One region of the Clostridioides sp. LIBA-2809 genome, then DNA from elsewhere that is predicted to be linked to it. Evidence: a T-box and tRNA genes for the amino acid it is inferred to sense, from the RefSeq annotation. Region 1 holds a T-box; the other holds one or more tRNA genes.

What was found. The T-box of region 1 lies ahead of asnS (asparagine--tRNA ligase). A T-box ahead of a tRNA ligase gene usually reads a tRNA of that ligase, here a tRNA-Asn.
Region 2: it has a tRNA-Asn gene. The T-box ahead of asnS (asparagine--tRNA ligase) is inferred to sense a tRNA for this amino acid. The anticodon was not compared.

What each region holds. Positions count from the first base shown of each region.
Region 1 is NZ_CP197004.1:2,481,236-2,492,291, reverse strand. It holds gene cspBA (bifunctional germination protease/germinant receptor pseudoprotease CspBA) at 1-124, shown strand, start outside; gene cspC (bile acid germinant receptor pseudoprotease CspC) at 135-1,808, shown strand; gene ACTG44_RS11855 (CDIF630_02480 family spore surface protein) at 2,067-2,261, shown strand; T-box leader at 2,480-2,714, shown strand; gene asnS (asparagine--tRNA ligase) at 2,791-4,188, shown strand; gene ACTG44_RS11845 (hypothetical protein) at 4,364-4,822, shown strand; gene ACTG44_RS11840 (YARHG domain-containing protein) at 5,018-6,961, shown strand; gene ACTG44_RS11835 (GGDEF domain-containing protein) at 7,185-8,360, opposite strand; gene ACTG44_RS11830 (membrane protein) at 9,003-10,367, shown strand; gene ACTG44_RS11825 (zinc ribbon domain-containing protein) at 10,389-10,880, shown strand.
Region 2 is NZ_CP197004.1:31,271-42,326, forward strand. It holds rRNA gene ACTG44_RS00160 (16S ribosomal RNA) at 1-741, shown strand, start outside; rRNA gene ACTG44_RS00165 (23S ribosomal RNA) at 1,024-3,920, shown strand; rRNA gene rrf (5S ribosomal RNA) at 4,103-4,219, shown strand; tRNA gene ACTG44_RS00175 (tRNA-Asn) at 4,226-4,300, shown strand; tRNA gene ACTG44_RS00180 (tRNA-Leu) at 4,306-4,391, shown strand; tRNA gene ACTG44_RS00185 (tRNA-Met) at 4,407-4,482, shown strand; tRNA gene ACTG44_RS00190 (tRNA-Glu) at 4,498-4,572, shown strand; tRNA gene ACTG44_RS00195 (tRNA-Gly) at 4,582-4,655, shown strand; tRNA gene ACTG44_RS00200 (tRNA-Val) at 4,661-4,736, shown strand; tRNA gene ACTG44_RS00205 (tRNA-Asp) at 4,742-4,818, shown strand; tRNA gene ACTG44_RS00210 (tRNA-Thr) at 4,830-4,904, shown strand; tRNA gene ACTG44_RS00215 (tRNA-Tyr) at 4,919-5,003, shown strand; tRNA gene ACTG44_RS00220 (tRNA-Leu) at 5,014-5,097, shown strand; tRNA gene ACTG44_RS00225 (tRNA-Arg) at 5,128-5,204, shown strand; tRNA gene ACTG44_RS00230 (tRNA-Gln) at 5,212-5,287, shown strand; tRNA gene ACTG44_RS00235 (tRNA-Lys) at 5,297-5,369, shown strand; tRNA gene ACTG44_RS00240 (tRNA-Ser) at 5,386-5,474, shown strand; tRNA gene ACTG44_RS00245 (tRNA-Phe) at 5,478-5,553, shown strand; tRNA gene ACTG44_RS00250 (tRNA-Met) at 5,560-5,633, shown strand; tRNA gene ACTG44_RS00255 (tRNA-Ile) at 5,648-5,724, shown strand; tRNA gene ACTG44_RS00260 (tRNA-Pro) at 5,747-5,823, shown strand; tRNA gene ACTG44_RS00265 (tRNA-His) at 5,830-5,906, shown strand; tRNA gene ACTG44_RS00270 (tRNA-Lys) at 5,915-5,990, shown strand; tRNA gene ACTG44_RS00275 (tRNA-Cys) at 5,997-6,070, shown strand; tRNA gene ACTG44_RS00280 (tRNA-Asn) at 6,077-6,151, shown strand; tRNA gene ACTG44_RS00285 (tRNA-Leu) at 6,157-6,242, shown strand; tRNA gene ACTG44_RS00290 (tRNA-Met) at 6,258-6,333, shown strand; tRNA gene ACTG44_RS00295 (tRNA-Glu) at 6,349-6,423, shown strand; tRNA gene ACTG44_RS00300 (tRNA-Gly) at 6,433-6,506, shown strand; tRNA gene ACTG44_RS00305 (tRNA-Val) at 6,512-6,587, shown strand; tRNA gene ACTG44_RS00310 (tRNA-Asp) at 6,593-6,669, shown strand; tRNA gene ACTG44_RS00315 (tRNA-Thr) at 6,681-6,755, shown strand; tRNA gene ACTG44_RS00320 (tRNA-Tyr) at 6,770-6,854, shown strand; tRNA gene ACTG44_RS00325 (tRNA-Leu) at 6,864-6,947, shown strand; tRNA gene ACTG44_RS00330 (tRNA-Gly) at 6,972-7,046, shown strand; tRNA gene ACTG44_RS00335 (tRNA-Arg) at 7,071-7,147, shown strand; tRNA gene ACTG44_RS00340 (tRNA-Gln) at 7,157-7,232, shown strand; tRNA gene ACTG44_RS00345 (tRNA-Lys) at 7,241-7,316, shown strand; tRNA gene ACTG44_RS00350 (tRNA-Ser) at 7,319-7,407, shown strand; tRNA gene ACTG44_RS00355 (tRNA-Phe) at 7,411-7,486, shown strand; tRNA gene ACTG44_RS00360 (tRNA-Met) at 7,493-7,566, shown strand; tRNA gene ACTG44_RS00365 (tRNA-Ile) at 7,581-7,657, shown strand; tRNA gene ACTG44_RS00370 (tRNA-His) at 7,678-7,754, shown strand; tRNA gene ACTG44_RS00375 (tRNA-Lys) at 7,763-7,838, shown strand; tRNA gene ACTG44_RS00380 (tRNA-Cys) at 7,846-7,919, shown strand; tRNA gene ACTG44_RS00385 (tRNA-Arg) at 7,929-8,005, shown strand; tRNA gene ACTG44_RS00390 (tRNA-Val) at 8,018-8,093, shown strand; gene ACTG44_RS00395 (hypothetical protein) at 8,169-8,582, shown strand; gene ACTG44_RS00400 (pyruvate carboxylase) at 8,885-11,056, shown strand, end outside.

The DNA of each region.
Region 1 (11,056 bases):
TGTTCAAAAAGTAAAAACATTTATGCAAGCTGGAGCTAGAAAAAATTCAAATACAGTGTATCCAAATACAAGTGCTGGATATGGAGCATTAGATGTTAGGGGCATGTTTGATGTATTAAGGTAGGGGGGGAGTTATGGAAAAATCTTATTGTATAATTTATCAAGGTGATATAGAGACTGCACTCCAAGAAAATGGTATAAATAGGTATATGGTTTTAAATAGTCAGCTTGTAGTAATATATGTGCCTATAGATTTTGATGAAACTATTTTAAATAACATATTGCAAGTAGCGTGGTGGGAGGAATCTGCCCCTATGAGTAGTTTGATTGATATAACTAACAATGTAAATAATGGAGAAACTATTACCACAGCTGCTGAAACTGAGTATATATATGAAAATCCATACAATGATATAACAGGAAGAGGAATTTTGTTGGCAGTTATAGATTCAGGTATAGATTACTTGCATCCTGATTTTATAAATGCAGATGGAAGTAGTAAAGTTTTAAGTTTATGGGACCAAGAAGCAAATACAAATCCACCACCAGAAGGTTTTATTTTTGGAAGTGAATTTACAAGAAGTGAGTTAAATATAGCCATAAGTAGAAATGATGGGAGTTTAAGCCAAGATAATATAGGTACTGGAACTTTAGCTTCTGGTATATTGGTTGGAAATGGGAGGGTAAATTCACAATATAGAGGTATTACTACAGAATCGGACTTAATAGTGGTTAAATTGAAATCATATACAGATACTTATTATGCTGGAAGGATAAATTACAGTGTTTCGGATTTTCTAGCAGCTATAACATATGTTACTAATATAGCAAGGACAGAAAATAAGCCTATAATAATAAATTTAACTATTGGAGTTAAATCAGGTGCTGTAGCAACTACTTCTATATTAGATACTTTTAATATCTTGAGTAGTGCTGGTGTAGTAGTAGTGAGTGGTGCAGGGAATCAAGGTAATACAGATATTCATTATTCTGGTAGATTTAGCAGTGTAGGTGAAGTGCAAGATGTAATAATACAAGATGGAGATGATTATGCACTTGATATAACACTAAACACAAATGGCCCAGATAAAATAGGCGCACAAATAATATCTCCTTCAGGTGAAGTTAGCCATGATATAAGATATTCTCCAGATTTTTATGTATATAGAGGAAAATTTAACTTAGAAAATACTACTTATGCAATGCGATTTATTTATCCATATATTACTTCTGGAAAAGAAAACCTGGAGATAAAATTAAGCGATATAAAGCCTGGAGTATGGACTTTAAGATTGACTTCGGAACTTGTAATAGGAGGAGAATATGATATATATTTACCAAATAAAAACCTGATAGCTCCAGATACAAGATTTTTAGACCCTGATTCAATTGCTACAATAACGATGTACGCTGCTAGTGATGATGTAATCACAGTTGGCACATTTAATAATAAAACTGATAGTATGTGGATTGGTTCTTCAAAAGGGCCAATTAGAGGAAGAGGAATTAAACCAGATATAGTAGCGCCAGGTGTAGATATAATATCTACATATAAAAACGGGACATATAATACAGGCACAGGTACAGGCATTAGTAGTTCTATAGTTAGTGGTGTCTTAGCTTTATTAATGGAATACTTAGAAAAACAAGATAATATACCAAGGTTATCATTATTTACACAAGTTTTAAAAACGTATTTAATACTGGGAGCTACAAAACTTGATATATATACATATCCTAATGTATCACAAGGATATGGAATTTTAGATTTGAAAAATACAATTCAACAGATAGCAAATACCTTGTAAATAAAAAATTATATTTTATGAATAGTTGAATTTTGTTATATAGTTTATATATTAAAAAATGGTATCAGAAATCAATATTAAAATAAAAAAATAGTTGTATATTCTTTGTATAGGAAATAAAAATTTTGTATAAAAATAGGAATTAATTTTGTATTTTAAATATATATTATTAATTTAAAATCATTATAACTTCGACTTATGAATTTAATTTGAAAAATTGCTAAAACTATTACAAAATAAATAATAGAGGTGATAGTTTTGGAAAATAAAAAAGCAAGAGCATTAAAAGGAAAAGATAATAAAAGACTTAGAAGTCCACTTTTAGTTGGAAATGAGTCAACAGCAGCATGGGCTGATGTTGAAAAATTAAAACCTCATAGTAAAGTTTCAATACCTTCACTTAATAGTGTTGAAGAAGCAAAAGATTGGGTTGACAATGGAAGTAAGTTATAAAAGTTATAAGATTAAATAATGAAAATGAGTATTTATTGTGATTTTGTAGAGTAGTATGCTTTGAAGGTTTATATTGCTTTGAAGATTTGTAGTTAGTTTAATGAGCAGGGTACTACTCTACTTTTTTTATAAACATCAATAAGTATCAATTATATAAATTTATTGACTAAAAATTTATAAATTGGTATAATTTTGTTAATTAGCGGAAATAATATAAGATAAATACTGTGAAGAGAAGAGTAGATATAAAATGTAGTTTTAGCGAGTTGAGGATGGTGAGAGCTCAATACGAGGTTTATATTGAAGAACATCTTGGAGTTTCTAATCGAAAGCTTGTTTAGTAAGTAGACTTAGACGGAAGGCACCGTTATAGGCTTTAAGCATTGCTTAACTAAGAGGTCATTTATGACAATTAGGGTGGTACCGCGAGAGTAATAGTCTTTCGTCCCTTTATATAGGGATGAAGGGCTTTTTTTATTGAAATTATATTTAGAAGAAATTAATAACAATTATACTAGGAGGATTTAAAATGCAAAAGGAATTTATAACAGTAAAAGAATTGTACAGAGACAAAGAGCAGTACATAGGAAAAACTGTAAAAGTAGCTGGATGGATAAGAACATCTAGAGTATCTAAGAACTTTGGATTTATAGAGTTAAATGACGGAAGTTTCTTTAAAAATATGCAAATAGTATTTGATGAGAAAGTAGAAAATTTCAAAGAAATAGGGAAATTAGCAATAAGTTCATCTATACTTGTAGAAGGAGAATTAGTGTCTACAGAAGGAGCTAAACAACCAGTAGAGATACATGCAAAAAGTATAGTAGTAGAAGGCGAATCAGATAGTTCATACCCACTACAAAAGAAAAGACATACACTTGAATATCTAAGAACAATAGCACATTTAAGACCAAGAAGTAATACTTTTTCAGCTGTATTTAGAGTAAGATCAATAGCTGCATATGCTGTACACAAATTTTTCCAAGAAAGAAACTTTGTATATGCACATTCTCCAATCATAACAGGTAGTGACTGTGAAGGTGCAGGTGAAATGTTTAGAATAACAACTATGGATTTAAATGATATTCCAAAAACTGAAGATGGAAAAATAGACTATGCTCAAGATTTCTTTGGAAAAGAATCCAATTTAACAGTTAGTGGGCAATTAAATGCCGAAATAATGGCACTTTCTTTTAGAAATGTTTACACTTTTGGACCTACATTTAGAGCTGAGAACTCTTACACAGGAAGACATGCTTCAGAATTCTGGATGATAGAGCCAGAAATAGTTTTTGCGGACCTTGAAGATAACATGGAACTTGCAGAAGACATGATAAAATATGTTATAAGTTATGTTTTAGAAAATGCTCCTGAAGAAATGGAATTCTTTAATAGTTTTATAGATAAAGGCTTGTTAGAAAGATTAAATAAGATAGTAAACTCTGAATTTGTTAGAATAACATATACTAAAGCAGTAGAGTTATTGATTGAGTCAGGTCATGAATTTGAGTATCCAGTTGAGTGGGGATGTGACCTTCAAACTGAGCATGAAAGATATATAACAGAGCAAATATACAATTGTCCAGTATTTGTAACAGATTATCCAAAAGATATAAAAGCATTCTATATGAGAATGAATGAAGATGGTAAAACTGTTAGAGCAATGGATTTATTGGTTCCTGGTGTTGGAGAAATAGTAGGAGGTTCTCAAAGAGAAGAAAGAGAAGATGTTTTACTAGATAGAATTCATGAAATGGGATTAAGAGAAGAAGATTACTGGTGGTATCTAGAACTTAGAAAATTTGGTACTGCTACTCACTCTGGATTTGGTCTTGGTTTTGAAAGAATAATTATGTATATGACAGGTATGTCTAATATAAGAGACGTTATACCTTTCCCAAGAACTCCTAAAAATGCTGAATTCTAATAGTTATAAATTATAGTATAACTATATAATTTTAGGCATAAAAATAGTAAATAACTTGTATATTATCTAGTTTGGATATATGCAAGTTATTTTTATTATATTTGTAAATATATGATTTAATTAATTCTATTTTGCAATACAACATAATAAAATATTAGCGTTGGGAGGGGATAAGATGTGTGAATTTTGCTTTATTGAATTTAATGTGGATAATGTAGAGGTATTTGATAGGATTAAGAATTTATTTTCCTATATAGCAAATATAAAAAGTGATTGTATACAAATTAATGATTTAGAATATTATATTTTAGAAAGAGTAGATGAATTTTATTATAAAGAAGAATTAGATTATTTTTGGTGGCCAACAGAGGAAGAAAATAAAATATTTTGGGAGAAATATAAACTGTTGGATGAAGAAAAAAGACAAGAGCATTTGAACTCTGTTCCATGGGATTTTGAAACTGTATTTTCTGAAATTGGTATAGGTGATTATACAATAGAAGGTTGTAAAATGATTGGAGAAAAAACTTCAAAACTTTATTTTAATCCCATAGGATATCCTTATGGAGGGAGTGAAGTGCTTCAAGAAGCATTAAAAGCTTTTGGAGTAGTTATAGTTAATGTGCTAGGATAACGTTTGTTATGATATACTATAAATGATAAAGCGATTTTGGAAAATTATAAAAATAAATGCGATTTACAGACTGGTTTTATACTAAAAGATATAAGGGGATAGTATAAAAATATATAGGATGTTAAATACAAAAAATTATTTATTGTATTATCTATCATACAGTAGGCTTTATCATTATCATGAGGGGGAGTAATAATGTCTAAGAAATGGTTGTTTATGGTTTTAGGTTTAGTACTTATATGCACAGGTTGTACAAAAAATAACTCTAAAAGTAGTCAGAATAAAGGAGATAATTCTCTTATACTATTAAAGAGTGATGAGGATAATTCTGATGGTATGACAGATGTGTATATAAAGACACAAGGTAAGGATGAAGAAAAAATAGCATCAGATATACCTATAGATACAAAGAGAGATTATATAAGTGGAGAGCAATCAATATTAATTCAGGATAAAGAAAATAATTTGTATAAATATAATTTAAAGAAAGAAAAGGAAAAATTAGCATCAGACTTAATTTCTGGTGAACTTAATTCATATGAATTTATTCCTTCTTCAAAGACTATGGCATACATATCATCAGAAAATTCTTTGTATGTAAAGTATGATGGAAAAGATAAAGAAAAAGTAGCCAATGATGTTGTATTATACAAGGTATCTCAAGATGGAAAGTATATATATTATGTTAATACAGATGAAGAGTTGTATCTATATAAAGAAAATGAGGATAAAGAGAAGATATCAACTGATATAAAAAGTTTTGATATTATAAACAATAAAGGTGATGTAATATTTATAAATAATGATGATAACTTATATTTAAAAAACTTAGATAAAAATGATAAAGTTAAGATTAGTTCAGATGTATCGAATTTATGGGGAGTAAAATCTAATGATGAAGATATTATGTATATAAGTGAGTATAATTATAAGGATTTAAAAGGAGAATTGTATCTATACAAAAATGGTACAAGTGAAAAAATAGCATCAGATATTAGGTCTTATAGACATAGAGATAATAAATTTTATTTTATAAATAGTGATGATGAATTATATGAAAAAGAAGTAGGGAAAGATGAATCTAAGAAAATAAAATCAGACATTGATTATATAAGTTTAATTAAGGATGGTATTGTATTTAGAAATTCTGATGGAGATATATATGTCAAAAAAAATAATAAAGAAGAAGAAAAAATAGGAAATGACATGAAAGAAAACTCTAATTTATCTATTATTAATGATGATAAATTACTCTATATTAAATCGAGTGGTGAGCTATTTTTAGATAAAGATAAGATAGCAAGTGATGTGATTGGTTATTCATTTAATTCAGAGAACATAGTATATTCTACTCAAAATAAGGAAATACATTTTTATAATATGAAAACTAAGAAAGATAAAGTTGAAATGAGTAATATACAAAAATATTCAGAGATTTATCTAGAAAATGAATTGATTTATTCTAAAAATTTAGAGCCAAAAGATTTAATTGGTTTTTGGAAAGCTGATGAGTATAATATATTTGAATTTGAAGAACCTGACAAAATAAAACTTTATAGTAAAAATCAAGAAGAAAGTAATTATACAATCAAATATGAAGTGGAAAGTTCAGATAGCAATAGTATGGTATTAAAAAGTAAGGATAACTCATCAAATGAAAAACTTTCTGTAACTAGATATAATAGCAATGAAATTTCATTAGAAGCTGACAATGTAAGTGGTACACTTAATAAAATTTCCAAAGAAGAAGCTGATAAATTTATTAAAAGTATAAATAATGGAACAAATGATGAGAGTGATAAAGAAAAAAATGATACAAAAAACAGTAAAAATAATTCAAGTTCTAACTCTAACTCAAAAAATAGAGAAGTAAGTTATGACGATGATTATATTATATATGATAGTGATTCAAGAGTTTTGACTAGAGAAGAACTAGAGGGTTATAGTAAAGGAGAGTTAGCCTATATAAGAAATGAAATATTTGCAAGATATGGGTATGTGTTTAAAGAAGAGCCATATAAGAGTTATTTTAGTAATAAATCATGGTATCAGCCAGATTATGATATAGGAGCTGACACAGATGTATTAAACTCTATAGAAAAACAAAATATTTCATTGATTAAAGAAATGGAAAATTAACCAATAATAGATTTGAAAATATAACTTAGATTTAATAATATAATTTATAAATATTAAAGTTCAAGAACAACTAATATTCTAAAAATAATAAACCTATAAGTGAAACTCAAGTTTAAAAGTCTAACTTATAGGTTTATTTAATAGTATTTAACTATTGTAAATATAGAATATTTTTGCTAAAAAATTTACATATGAAGGATTAATATTTTTATGTATATATTCTTTAATAAAATGCCACGCAATTACGTCCTTGTTCTTTTGCAGTATATAGAGCCTTATCGCAGTGATTTATAAATTCTTTCAATGTGATTTTTTCTTCAACTTTTTTTGTGTAAACTCCAATACTAACAGTTACACATTTTGAGGGAATATCATCGCGTTCAAAATTGCAATACTCTATAGTTTTTCGTAAACATTCTGATTTAAGTTTAGCATCTTCCTCATCACAGTTGAAAATGCATATAAAAAATTCCTCACCGCCATATCTTATAGCATGTGCATTTTCATAATTTGTAAAATCTAAAATTACTTTAGCGATATTTTGCAAGCAATAGTCTCCTTTTTGATGACCATAAGTGTCATTGAATTGTTTAAAGTAATCAATGTCTAGCATCATTCCAGTTATAGGTCCTTGATTTGCATGGCTGATTAATTTTTTTTGTAGAATATCTTCAAGATATCTACGATTATTCATTTTAGTTAGGTCATCTATCATAACTTTATGGTTAAGTAAATTATTGATATGATATATTTCTTCATATTGTTGACGAATTAAAAGTTTGTCATAATAAGTAAATACACGGCTTCTATATAACATTGTAGAAACAAAAACGGCAAGTGATGTTATAAAAAATGTGTTAACAATATTACTAAACTCATTACCTGGTATAGTCTGAATTCCAGGTAAGAAAAAATTAAGAAACAAAAAACAACCTCCAAAAACTATTATTGATTCTCCAAATTTTAATACTGAAAAAGCAGCAGCAGCTAACATAATGTAACTAAATACACTTAAGTCATTTCCACCTAATTGGTCAAGCAGAGTGATTACACATCCCCATAGGCAGAAAAAGGTTACATAGATTACCCATAAGTTTATATAAAAAGTATAACAGTCCTTTTTTTTATTCCAAAGATAAGAAAATACAAACATAAATATTGAAGATACAGAAAATAATGATATGTACATATAAAAATACCATTGACGTCTTGGAGTGGCAAAAGGCCCACCTTCTCTAGCTGATATTGATATCATCATAATTATTTGAGATATTATTATTATTATACAAATAACTTTTCCAGTATGATAAAGATAATTGCAAAGTTCTTTTTCAACATTTTCTTTATGTTCTTTGTCTAGAGGAAATCCAAAAAATTTTTTTAATTTTTCTAAGTTCATATAAGCCTCCATTAAAAATAAAACATAAAAATAAGTATTCCTTTTCTTTTCTTAGATACTTGGAATACTTTATTTATAACTTAATTATATCAAAATATATTATGTGTAACAATCTAAAATTGTGTTAGATTGTATTTGTTAGTTAATATTAAGTGATTTTTTGATTAGTATTTTATTATAATTAAGTTTTGTAGACATATTTGTAATTAATATATTACATAAATGATAATAGATATAAATTTAAAAGTATTTTAATTTTATTTTGTAATCGTTGCAAATTTTTCTCCTACTAGAATTAGAGGTTTAGTGCTTTCAAGGTGTTATATTGTTTAGACTTTAGTTATATATAAATTAGTAAAATGGCAATTCATTATAAATTATTTTTTAAAAATAAATGGTGGAAAAATCTAACTTGCCACCATCTTGCCACCGAAAATAAAGAATAGAATAAATTTAAATTAAGCATAATAAAACATAAACAATAAAACTGACATTAATAAATTACTGAAATACCAACACTTGTTAAAAAATAAGAACAATAAACAAATAAAATAGATAAATATATCCAATTAAGGTATAATTAAGTTTTATATGATATAGTTATATTTGATAATTTACAACAGTAAAACTTGGAGGGAAAAAATGGATGAAAAAAAAATAAATAATATGAATTATTCACATAATAACTATTCTAAAACAACAGGCGAACCAACTAGAAAAATAAAAAATAACAACTTCACACTCAAAAGTAAAGAAGAAAAAATTTGTCCTAGTTGTAGGAAAGAAAGTAATTCTAAAGATAATTACTGTAAATTTTGTGGAAATGAGCTTTATGAAATAGCATCCTTAAGACCATTTGAAACAAAACTGGACTTAAAATCTAAAATAAAAGAACTTTCATATCATGCAAATACAAGAGGAATACTTTTAACAACCTTTACAACTGTATTTATATTATTTATTATTGCATTGATATTTAAAGCTGTAATAACTATTCAATTTAATGACATTAGTTATTTGATAAATCCAGCACATATAATTCTAGCCCTTAACCTAGGTCAAATTAGTGTAGCTATGTCTACTATGATGGGCTCTGGATTTATAAATGCTAATATAGGTCTATTAATATTACTCATAATCCCTATTCTAGGATTAATAATATCAAATTTAATTTTTATGAGAAAAAGATGTAAAGATTCAAAAACTACATTAGCGAATTCTTTAGGGGTTGGAATTCTTTATGGATTAATTTTAGCTATTCTATCTATTTTTACTAATGTAAAAACTGGTTCACATAGTATGTTAGAATATGGCTATGCACTAGAGTATAGCTATCAGTTTTTTAGTGTCCTTTTAAATGGATTTGTATTAGGATTTATATGTACATACATAACTGCTTACAAGAAGAGCTATGAAAAGGAAAATATGTACATGTCTCTTTTTTCAAATTCTATAAAGATATTTATATTAGGCTATGTTTTAGTATTAGCAATACTATTTGTATTAACTATATCTGATAGTAGTTACTTAAATGAATTAGATATGAGTAGTTACTCAAATGGAGCAAATTTATTTGCTATATTACCACAAATAGCTAGTTATATGTGGGCTTTTGCAAATGGAATTTCAGTAACTATAATAAATTCAACGGTATCAATATTCAGTTTAGGTTCATCATCTCTATTTGGAGATACTAAATTAATGTTTTATGCGATGGGGGCTTTGTCTGCATTAATACTATTATTAAATGGATATAAATTGAGATTTAAGTATAGTACAGATAATATCAAGCCTGTAATAGTCTTTAGTGTGTATTATGCATTTTTAATGGGTATGCTGGCCTTATTTAGCACATTTATACTTGACAGTAATATTAATTTCTTTAATACAACTAGTTATGGAGCAACTTTAATAATGCAATTCAAAGTATTCCAAACTATTATAATTTCATTTATATATAGTTTTGTGGTATCTTTAATAGGGTATAAGCTAAATTCAGCTGATTAAATATGATTGGAGGAAATTTCTATGGAAGAAAATACTAAAAATACAGTAGATGATAAATTTTCTAAAGTTAAGAAAAAATTTGGTAATGGAAAATTTAAAGTTGAATTATATAAAGAGAAATCAAAGCTAAATAGAGAGATTGATGATATTCAAGAAAAGAAAGCAAAGATATTCTTGGAAATGGGAATATTAACATATCAAAAAATTAGAGAAGATTCTATTGATGATGAGAGTTTTGACAAGTTTTGTGATGAGTTACTAGAACTTGACAAGATAATCTATGAAAAAAATATGGAAATTAACGAAATGGAAAACGCAGAGAGTAATGTAACTTGCGAATGTGGTTATGTTGGAAATGTAAATGATAAATATTGTGCGGAATGTGGTAAAAAATTTGAGTTAGAAAATGAATATGGTGATTTTATAGTTTGTGGTTACTGTCAAAGTGAAATAGATTCAGAGTCTGAATTTTGTCCTTGCTGTGGTAGAAAAATTATAATGGAGTTAGAATAATATTGGGAAACCTATGTACAGTGTGCATGGGTTTTTTTATTGAAATCATTTAAAGGTAGCATTTATAAGAGCATTTATAGAAAATGAAAATAAATACCGGAAAAATGAAATAAAATTTCTTTTATGAATAAAAAATAGGCTTATATATGGAATAAACTAGTAAAAACATAGAGTTG
Region 2 (11,056 bases), 1.8 Mb from region 1:
AGTCCACGCTGTAAACGATGAGTACTAGGTGTCGGGGGTTACCCCCCTCGGTGCCGCAGCTAACGCATTAAGTACTCCGCCTGGGAAGTACGCTCGCAAGAGTGAAACTCAAAGGAATTGACGGGGACCCGCACAAGTAGCGGAGCATGTGGTTTAATTCGAAGCAACGCGAAGAACCTTACCTAAGCTTGACATCCCAATGACATCTCCTTAATCGGAGACTTCCCTTCGGGGACATTGGTGACAGGTGGTGCATGGTTGTCGTCAGCTCGTGTCGTGAGATGTTGGGTTAAGTCCCGCAACGAGCGCAACCCTTGTCTTTAGTTGCCATCATTAAGTTGGGCACTCTAGAGAGACTGCCAGGGATAACCTGGAGGAAGGTGGGGATGACGTCAAATCATCATGCCCCTTATGCTTAGGGCTACACACGTGCTACAATGGGTAGTACAGAGGGTTGCCAAGCCGTAAGGTGGAGCTAATCCCTTAAAGCTACTCTCAGTTCGGATTGTAGGCTGAAACTCGCCTACATGAAGCTGGAGTTACTAGTAATCGCAGATCAGAATGCTGCGGTGAATGCGTTCCCGGGTCTTGTACACACCGCCCGTCACACCACGGGAGTTGGAGACGCCCGAAGCCGATTATCTAACCTTTTGGAAGAAGTCGTCGAAGGTGGAATCAATAACTGGGGTGAAGTCGTAACAAGGTAGCCGTATCGGAAGGTGCGGCTGGATCACCTCCTTTCTAAGGAGAATTACCTACTGTTTAATTTTGAGGGTTCGTTTTTACGAATACTCAAAATTAGCACTTTAAGCAACAGAATAAACTGAGCGCATGCGAAGTTTGTTTGTTGGCGACGTGCGTTAGCACTTTAAGCAACGGGATTTATCCGTTGGCGCTGTGCGTTAGCACTTTGAAAACTGCATATATATTTAGTGATATGACATCTAATTTGTAATATATAAAGCTGATAACTTTTTAAAATTATCAAGTTGATAGACTTTAATCTATCAAACCTTTTTAACTGGTCAAGTTATTAAGGGTGCAGGGCGGATGCCTTGGCACTAGGAGCCGATGAAGGACGTGATAAGCTGCGATAAGCTTCGGGGAGTTGCACGTAAACTTTGATCCGAAGATTTCCGAATGAGGAAACTCACTTAGAGTAATGTCTAAGTATCATTAAGTGAATACATAGCTTAATGAGGGGAACTCAGGGAACTGAAACATCTAAGTACCTGAAGGAAGAGAAAGAAATTCGATTCCGTAAGTAGCGGCGAGCGAACGCGGAATAGCCCAAACCAATAAAGTTTTCTTTATTGGGGTTGCGGACATATCATAACGAAGAGGTATCGTAATTGAAGAGGTTTGGAAAGACCCACCACAGAAGGTAATAGTCCTGTATGTTAAACGAGAAGACTTCAGATATGATCCAGAGTACCACGGGACACGTGAAACCCTGTGGGAAGCAGGAGGGACCACCCTCCAAGGCTAAATACTACCTAGTGACCGATAGCGTATAGTACCGTGAGGGAAAGGTGAAAAGAACCCCGGGAGGGGAGTGAAATAGAACCTGAAACCCTGCACTTACAAGCTGTGGAAGCACATTTCTTGTGTGACCGCGTACTTTTTGTAGAACGGGCCAACGAGTTACGTTAAGTAGCAAGGTTAAGCACTTAAGGTGTGGAGCCGTAGCGAAAGCGAGTTTTAACTGAGCGTTCAGTTACTTGACGTAGACCCGAAACCGGGCGACCTACCCATGAGCAGGATGAAGCGAAAGTAAAATTTCGTGGAGGTCCGAACCCACGAGCGTTGAAAAGCTCGGGGATGACTTGTGGGTAGCGGTGAAATTCCAATCGAGCCCGGAGATAGCTGGTTCTCCCCGAAATAGCTTTAGGGCTAGCCTCAAGGTGAGAGATACGGAGGTAGAGCACTGAATGTCCTAGGGGGTATTGCACCTACCGAAGACTATCAAACTCCGAATGCCGTCATCTTATACTTGGGAGTCAGACTGTGGGTGATAAGATTCATAGTCGAAAGGGCAACAGCCCAGATCGTCAGCTAAGGTCCCTAAATGTAAGTTAAGTGGTAAAGGATGTGGGATTGCACAGACAACCAGGATGTTGGCTTAGAAGCAGCCACTCATTCAAAGAGTGCGTAATAGCTCACTGGTCGAGTGATCCTGCGCCGAAGATTTCCGGGGCTAAAACTTACTACCGAAGCTACGGCATCATTATGATGGGTAGGGGAGCTTCCCATACGGGTTGAAGCATGACCGTAAGGACATGTGGACAGTATGGGAGTGAGAATGTTGGCATGAGTAGCGAGATGTGGGTGAGAATCCCACAGGCCGTAAACCCAAGGTTTCCAGGGGAAGGTTCGTCCGCCCTGGGTTAGTCGGGACCTAAGCTGAGGCCGAAAGGCGTAGGTGATGGACAACAGGTTGATATTCCTGTACTACCGATAACCGTTTGAGAGATGGGATGACACAGTAGGATAAGCTAAGCACACTGTTGGTTATGTGTGCCCAAGCATTGAGGCAGTCAGAGTAGGTAAATCCGCTTTGATAATGCTGGGATGTGATGGGGAGCGAAATTTAGTAGCGAAGTAGCTGATTTCACACTGTCAAGAAAAGTCTCTATCGAGGTTAAAGGTACCCGTACCGCAAACCGACACAGGTGGGTGAGGAGAGTATCCTAAGGCCCGCGAGAGAACTGTTGTTAAGGAACTCGGCAAAATGACCCCGTAACTTAGGGATAAGGGGTGCCACCATCCGGTGGCCGCAGAGAATAGGCCCAAGCGACTGTTTACCAAAAACATAGGTTTCTGCTAAGTCGCAAGACGATGTATAGGAGCTGACGCCTGCCCGGTGCTGGAAGGTTAAGGGGATCTGTTAGAGCAATCGAAGCAGTGAACTTAAGCCCCAGTAAACGGCGGCCGTAACTATAACGGTCCTAAGGTAGCGAAATTCCTTGTCGGGTAAGTTCCGACCCGCACGAAAGGCGTAACGATTTGGGCACTGTCTCAACAACAGACTCGGTGAAATTGTAATTCCGGTGAAGATGCCGGATACCTGCGACAGGACGGAAAGACCCCATGGAGCTTTACTGTAGCTTGACATTGGGTCTTGGTACTACATGTACAGGATAGGTGGGAGGCTTTGAAACCAGGACGCCAGTTTTGGCGGAGCCATCCTTGGGATACCACCCTTGTAGTACTGGGACTCTAACCATAGGCCATGAATCTGGTCTTGGGACACTGTCAGGTGGGCAGTTTGACTGGGGCGGTCGCCTCCCAAAAGGTAACGGAGGCGCTCAAAGGTTCTCTCAGTACGGTCGGAAATCGTACGTAGAGTGTAAAGGCAAAAGAGAGCTTGATTGCAAGACATACAGGTCGAGCAAGGATGAAAATCGGACTTAGTGATCCGGTGGTTCTGCGTGGAAGGGCCATCGCTCAACGGATAAAAGCTACCCTGGGGATAACAGGCTTATCTCCCCCAAGAGTCCACATCGACGGGGAGGTTTGGCACCTCGATGTCGGCTCATCACATCCTGGGGCTGTAGTAGGTCCCAAGGGTTGGGCTGTTCGCCCATTAAAGTGGTACGCGAGCTGGGTTCAGAACGTCGTGAGACAGTTCGGTCCCTATCCGTCGCAGGCGTAGGAAATTTGAGAAGACCTGTCCTTAGTACGAGAGGACCGGGATGGACGTACCTCTGGTGTACCAGTTGTTCTGCCAAGGGCATGGCTGGGTAGCTATGTACGGAATGGATAAGCGCTGAAAGCATCTAAGCGCGAAGCCAACTTCAAGATAAGATTTCCCACCGCAAGGGTAAGACCCCAGAAAGACTATCTGGTTGATAGGTCGAAGGTGTAAGTGCAGCAATGTATTTAGCTTATCGATACTAATAGGTCGAGGACTTGACCAAATTATTTGATGTTCATTCAGTAAAATATATGTGTAGTTTTTAGAGTGTTAACTCTATGTAAAGTACTAACTTCAATTAATATGGTATATATCATAAAAAACAATTACTATTTAGTACTTTAAAACTATTGACATTTAAAAATAAAGATGTTAATATAATACTTGTCTTATAAATAGGCAATATGTGGTTATAATAGCAAAGAGGATACACCTGTTCCCATTCCGAACACAGAAGTTAAGCTCTTTAGCGCTGATGGTACTTGGTGGGAAACTGCCTGGGAGAGTAGGACATAGCCACGTGGATATTCCAAGGTAGCTCAACGGTGGAGCAACCGGCTGTTAACCGGTAGGCTGTGGGTTCGAGCCCCACCCTTGGAGCCAAAAAAGCCGAAGTGGCGGAACTGGCAGACGCACAGGACTTAAAATCCTGCGGGACTTACCTCTCGTACCGGTTCGATTCCGGTCTTCGGCACTTATAAAACAATATCGCGGAGTGGAGCAGTTGGCAGCTCGTCGGGCTCATAACCCGAAGGTCGTAGGTTCGAGTCCTGCCTCCGCAACCATTAAAATATTAAAATGGCTCGTTGGTCAAGAGGTTAAGACACCGCCCTTTCACGGCGGTAACAGGGGTTCAATTCCCCTACGAGTCACCAATTAAATATGCGGGTGTAGCTCAATGGTAGAGTTCTGGCCTTCCAAGCCAGCTGTGAGGGTTCGATCCCCTTCACCCGCTCCAAAAATGGGACCATAGCTCAGCTGGGAGAGCACCTGCCTTACAAGCAGGGGGTCACAGGTTCGAGCCCTGTTGGTCCCACCATTTGCGGCCTGGTAGTTCAGTTGGTTAGAATGCCAGCCTGTCACGCTGGAGGTCGAGGGTTCGAACCCCTTCCAGGTCGCCAAAACAAAAAATGCTGGTGTGGCTCAACGGTAGAGCAGCTGACTTGTAATCAGCAGGTTGTAGGTTCGATTCCTATCACCAGCTCCATGTAAAATTAATACGGAGGATTTCCCGAGCGGCCAAAGGGGGCAGACTGTAAATCTGTTGTCATCGACTTCGGTGGTTCGAATCCACCATCCTCCACCAAAAAAAATGCGCGGATGTGGCGGAATTGGCAGACGCACTAGACTTAGGATCTAGCGCCATTGGCGTGGGGGTTCGACTCCCTTCATCCGCACCATTTTTATTTAATTTGTACATATATAATTGTGGGTGCATAGCTCAGCTGGATAGAGCAACGCCCTTCTAAGGCGTGTGTCCGGGGTTCGAATCCCTGTGCGCTCACCACATATATTGGGGATTAGCCAAGTCGGTAAGGCACATGACTTTGACTCATGTATGCGTAGGTTCGAGTCCTGCATCCCCAGCCATTAAAATTAGGTTCATTAGCTCAGCTGGCAGAGCACCTGACTCTTAATCAGGGTGTCCCGAGTTCGATCCTCGGATGAATCATTGTGAAGTAGAATATGGAGAGGTGTCCGAGTGGTTTAAGGAGCTGGTCTTGAAAACCAGTGACTTCGAAAGGGGCCGTGGGTTCGAATCCCACCCTCTCCGCCAAATGCCCAGATAGCTCAGTCGGTAGAGCAGGGGACTGAAAATCCCCGTGTCGGTGGTTCGATTCCGCCTCTGGGCACCAAAATATGGCGGTATAGCTTAGTTGGCTAGAGCGTTCGGTTCATACCCGAAAGGTCATAGGTTCGACTCCTATTACCGCTACTAAAATTTAATGTGGGCCATTAGCTCAGTTGGTTAGAGCGCCCGGCTCATAACCGGTAGGTCTGGGGTTCGAGTCCCTGATGGCCCACCACATTAAATTAAGCAAATAACTTCGAGGTGTAGCGCAGTTTGGTAGCGCACATGGTTTGGGACCATGGGGCCGGGGGTTCGAGTCCCTTCACCTCGACCAATTAAGGTGGGTATAGCTCAGTTGGTTAGAGCGCCAGATTGTGGCTCTGGAGGTCGTGAGTTCGACTCTCATTATCCACCCCAACTAATATGGTCTATTAGCTCAGTCGGTAGAGCACCTGACTTTTAATCAGGGTGTCCCGCGTTCGAGTCGCGGATAGATCACCAAAAGGCGGCGACATAGCCAAGTGGTAAGGCAGTGGACTGCAACTCCTTGATCCCCAGTTCGAATCTGGGTGTCGCCTCCAATATATTCCAAGGTAGCTCAACGGTGGAGCAACCGGCTGTTAACCGGTAGGCTGTGGGTTCGAGCCCCACCCTTGGAGCCAAAAAAGCCGAAGTGGCGGAACTGGCAGACGCACAGGACTTAAAATCCTGCGGGACTTACCTCTCGTACCGGTTCGATTCCGGTCTTCGGCACTTATAAAACAATATCGCGGAGTGGAGCAGTTGGCAGCTCGTCGGGCTCATAACCCGAAGGTCGTAGGTTCGAGTCCTGCCTCCGCAACCATTAAAATATTAAAATGGCTCGTTGGTCAAGAGGTTAAGACACCGCCCTTTCACGGCGGTAACAGGGGTTCAATTCCCCTACGAGTCACCAATTAAATATGCGGGTGTAGCTCAATGGTAGAGTTCTGGCCTTCCAAGCCAGCTGTGAGGGTTCGATCCCCTTCACCCGCTCCAAAAATGGGACCATAGCTCAGCTGGGAGAGCACCTGCCTTACAAGCAGGGGGTCACAGGTTCGAGCCCTGTTGGTCCCACCATTTGCGGCCTGGTAGTTCAGTTGGTTAGAATGCCAGCCTGTCACGCTGGAGGTCGAGGGTTCGAACCCCTTCCAGGTCGCCAAAACAAAAAATGCTGGTGTGGCTCAACGGTAGAGCAGCTGACTTGTAATCAGCAGGTTGTAGGTTCGATTCCTATCACCAGCTCCATGTAAAATTAATACGGAGGATTTCCCGAGCGGCCAAAGGGGGCAGACTGTAAATCTGTTGTCATCGACTTCGGTGGTTCGAATCCACCATCCTCCACCAAAAAAATGCGCGGATGTGGCGGAATTGGCAGACGCACTAGACTTAGGATCTAGCGCCATTGGCGTGGGGGTTCGACTCCCTTCATCCGCACCATTTTTTATTCAATTTAATAAACGAGCGGGAATAGTTCAGTGGTAGAGCGCAACCTTGCCAAGGTTGAAGTCGCGAGTTCGAATCTCGTTTCCCGCTCCAAATTTTGTGTTTATATTGTAATGTGGGTGCATAGCTCAGCTGGATAGAGCAACGCCCTTCTAAGGCGTGTGTCCGGGGTTCGAATCCCTGTGCGCTCACCACATATATATTGGGGATTAGCCAAGTCGGTAAGGCACATGACTTTGACTCATGTATGCGTAGGTTCGAGTCCTGCATCCCCAGCCAAATAACATGGTCTATTAGCTCAGTCGGTAGAGCACCTGACTTTTAATCAGGGTGTCCCGCGTTCGAGTCGCGGATAGATCACCAATGGAGAGGTGTCCGAGTGGTTTAAGGAGCTGGTCTTGAAAACCAGTGACTTCGAAAGGGGCCGTGGGTTCGAATCCCACCCTCTCCGCCAGATGCCCAGATAGCTCAGTCGGTAGAGCAGGGGACTGAAAATCCCCGTGTCGGTGGTTCGATTCCGCCTCTGGGCACCAAAGTATGGCGGTATAGCTTAGTTGGCTAGAGCGTTCGGTTCATACCCGAAAGGTCATAGGTTCGACTCCTATTACCGCTACTAAAATTTAATGTGGGCCATTAGCTCAGTTGGTTAGAGCGCCCGGCTCATAACCGGTAGGTCTGGGGTTCGAGTCCCTGATGGCCCACCACATTAAATTATGAATACATGGTGGGTATAGCTCAGTTGGTTAGAGCGCCAGATTGTGGCTCTGGAGGTCGTGAGTTCGACTCTCATTATCCACCCCAACTAATATGGTCTATTAGCTCAGTCGGTAGAGCACCTGACTTTTAATCAGGGTGTCCCGCGTTCGAGTCGCGGATAGATCACCAAAAAGGTGGCGACATAGCCAAGTGGTAAGGCAGTGGACTGCAACTCCTTGATCCCCAGTTCGAATCTGGGTGTCGCCTCCAATAAAACATGCGCTCATAGCTCAACTGGATAGAGTGTCTGACTACGAATCAGAAGGTTAGGGGTTCGAGTCCCTTTGGGCGCACCATATAAACATCGAGGGATTATAGCTCAGCTGGGAGAGCACCTGCCTTACAAGCAGGGGGTCACAGGTTCGAGCCCTGTTAATCCCACCAGTGCAAACCTCTAGTAATTTTACTAGAGGTTTTATTTTTGATTAAAAAAGTTTTTATATTTAGGAGGTAAGAAACTTGTATATAATAATAGGAAATGAAATAGTTGATAGCGAAGAACTAAAATTAACTATAGATAAAAATAGCAAATTTAAAGTTGAAAAAGATTTAAGTAAAAGTACAAAAAGGGAAGATGTAATTGCATATCAGTTGAGTATAGATTTGAATTACTTAGATACTATTATAAGCGAACAATATGATTCTGTTAACTTATCTGATGAAGAAAAATTTGATGAATATATGACTTTATCTGATGAACTTGCACTAGATTTAGAAGAATTTATGCCAAAATACACAATAATAAATGCTAGAGCATATAAATTAGATGAGGTAGATGGAGTCGTAAAAATAATCTTGGCTATAGCTTATGCGGATTTAGGTCATTTAAAACTTTCAGATGTAGTGAAGAGGGTATCTAGACAAATAGATTAGGGTATGAACGATATTAAAAAAATATATAAAATCTTACGTAAAGATGAAAATAATTATGTAAACATAAGAAAAAACAGTATAAAATCAAGTCAATTGTAGAAATTTTCACATAAATTTGCCTGAAATTCCATAAAAAATGCCTTAATTTTAGTGAGGTAAATTGAGTTTACACAGTCTAAAAATTACTTATATTTATAAATTTATCTTATTAATTAAGGAACTTGCTTAAACATCTTCAAAAATAAAGTATTTTAGTCTATAATCTTTAATATTACACAAACAATAAAGGAGAAGAATAGAGTATGCTTAAAAAGTTTAATAAAATACTAGTAGCTAATAGAGGCGAAATAGCTATAAGAATATTTAGAGCCTGTTCAGAATTGGGGATAAAAAGTGTTGGTATATATAGTAAAGAAGATAAATATGGATTATTTAGAACAAAAGCAGACGAATCATATTTGATAGGGGAAGGCAAAGGGCCAATAGATGCGTATCTAGACATGGATGGGATAATTGACTTGGCGAAGAGAAAAAAAGTTGACGCGATACATCCAGGATATGGTTTTCTAGCAGAGAATGCAGAGTTTGCTCGTAAATGTGAAGAGAATGGAATTACTTTTATAGGGCCATCATCTAAAGTAATGAATATGATGGGAGATAAGATAAACTCTAAGAAAATCGCAAAAGAAGTTAATGTTCAAACTATACCAGGTGTAGAAAAAGCAATAAAGAGTACTGAAGAAGCAAAAGAAGTTGCAAATAAAATAGGTTATCCTGTTATGATAAAAGCATCTAATGGTGGTGGCGGTAGAGGGATGAGAATTGTACACCGCGAAGAAGACTTAGAGATTGAATATGAAACTGCTTGTAGCGAATCAAGAAAAGCTTTTGGAGAGGATATCATATTTATAGAAAAATATATAGCTGATCCAAAACATATAGAAGTTCAAATATTAGGAGATAACTATGGAAATATAGTTCACTTGTACGAAAGAGACTGTTCAGTTCAAAGAAGACATCAAAAAATAATAGAATATGCACCAGCTTTTTCATTAGATGATAAAGTAAGACAAGAAATATGTGAAGATGCAGTCAAATTATCAAAGCATGTAGGCTATGCTAATGCAGGAACATTAGAATTCTTAGTAGATGCAAATGGCGGACATTATTTTATAGAGATGAACACAAGAGTACAGGTTGAACATACTGTAACAGAGATGGTTACAGGAATAGATATAGTTCAAAGTCAAATACTAATAGCTCAAGGTTATAGTTTAGATAGTGAAGAAATCAATATAAAATCACAAGATGATGTAGAAATAAGAGGGTATTCTATTCAATGTAGAATAACTACAGAAGACCCTAAGAATAAATTCATGCCTGATACAGGGAAAATTCAAGTGTATAGAACTGGTTCAGGATTTGGTATAAGACTAGATGGTGGAAATGGATTTACAGGTGCAAATATAAGTCCTCACTATGATAGTTTACTAGTTAAAACAATTTCTTGGGATAGAACATTCCAAGGAGCAATAAATAAAACTATAAGATCAGTAAAAGAGCTTAGAGTTAGAGGAGTTAAAACTAATGTAGGATTCTTAGTTAATGTTTTAAATAATCCTATATTCTCAAATGGTAAATGTAGCACTAAGTTTATAGATGAAAATCCAGATTTATTTGAAATAACAGAAAGTAAAGACAGAGGAACAAAATTACTTCAATTCATAGGGGATGTAATTGTAAATGATAATGCTTGTAAAGAAAAACCATTATTTGATGCATTACATGACCCAAGAATGGATAAAGATGGCTCAAAGGCAGAAGGAAGTAAAATACTTTTTGATAAGTTAGGTAAATCTGCATATATAGAAAAGATAAAAAATGATAAGAAATTATTGCTAACAGATACAACAATGAGAGATGCACATCAATCATTATTAGCAACAAGAATAAGAACATATGATTTATTAAAAGCTGCTCAGCCAACAGAAAAATATCAAAAAGATTTATTCTCACTTGAAATGTGGGGTGGAGCTACTTATGATGTTGCATATAGATTTTTAAAAGAATCACCTTGGCGTAGATTACAAAAGCTAAGAGAAGAAATACCAAGTATAATGTTCCAAATGTTGCTTAGAGCATCAAATGGAGTTGGATATAAAAATTATCCAGATAATGTAATAGAAGAATTTACAAAAGAATCTGCTAAACAAGGTATAGATGTATTTAGAATATTTGACTCATTAAACTGGGTTGAAAATATGAAGCCATCTATAAATACAGCTTTAGAAACTGGAAAAATTGTTGAAGCAACTATGTGTTATACAGGTGATATACTAGATAAAACTAAAACTAAATATAATCTAGAATATTATATTAAGATGGCACAAGAATTAGAAAGTTTAGGAGCAGATATAATAGCAATAAAAGATATGTCAGGACTTCTTAAACCATATTCAGCTTACACTCTAGTT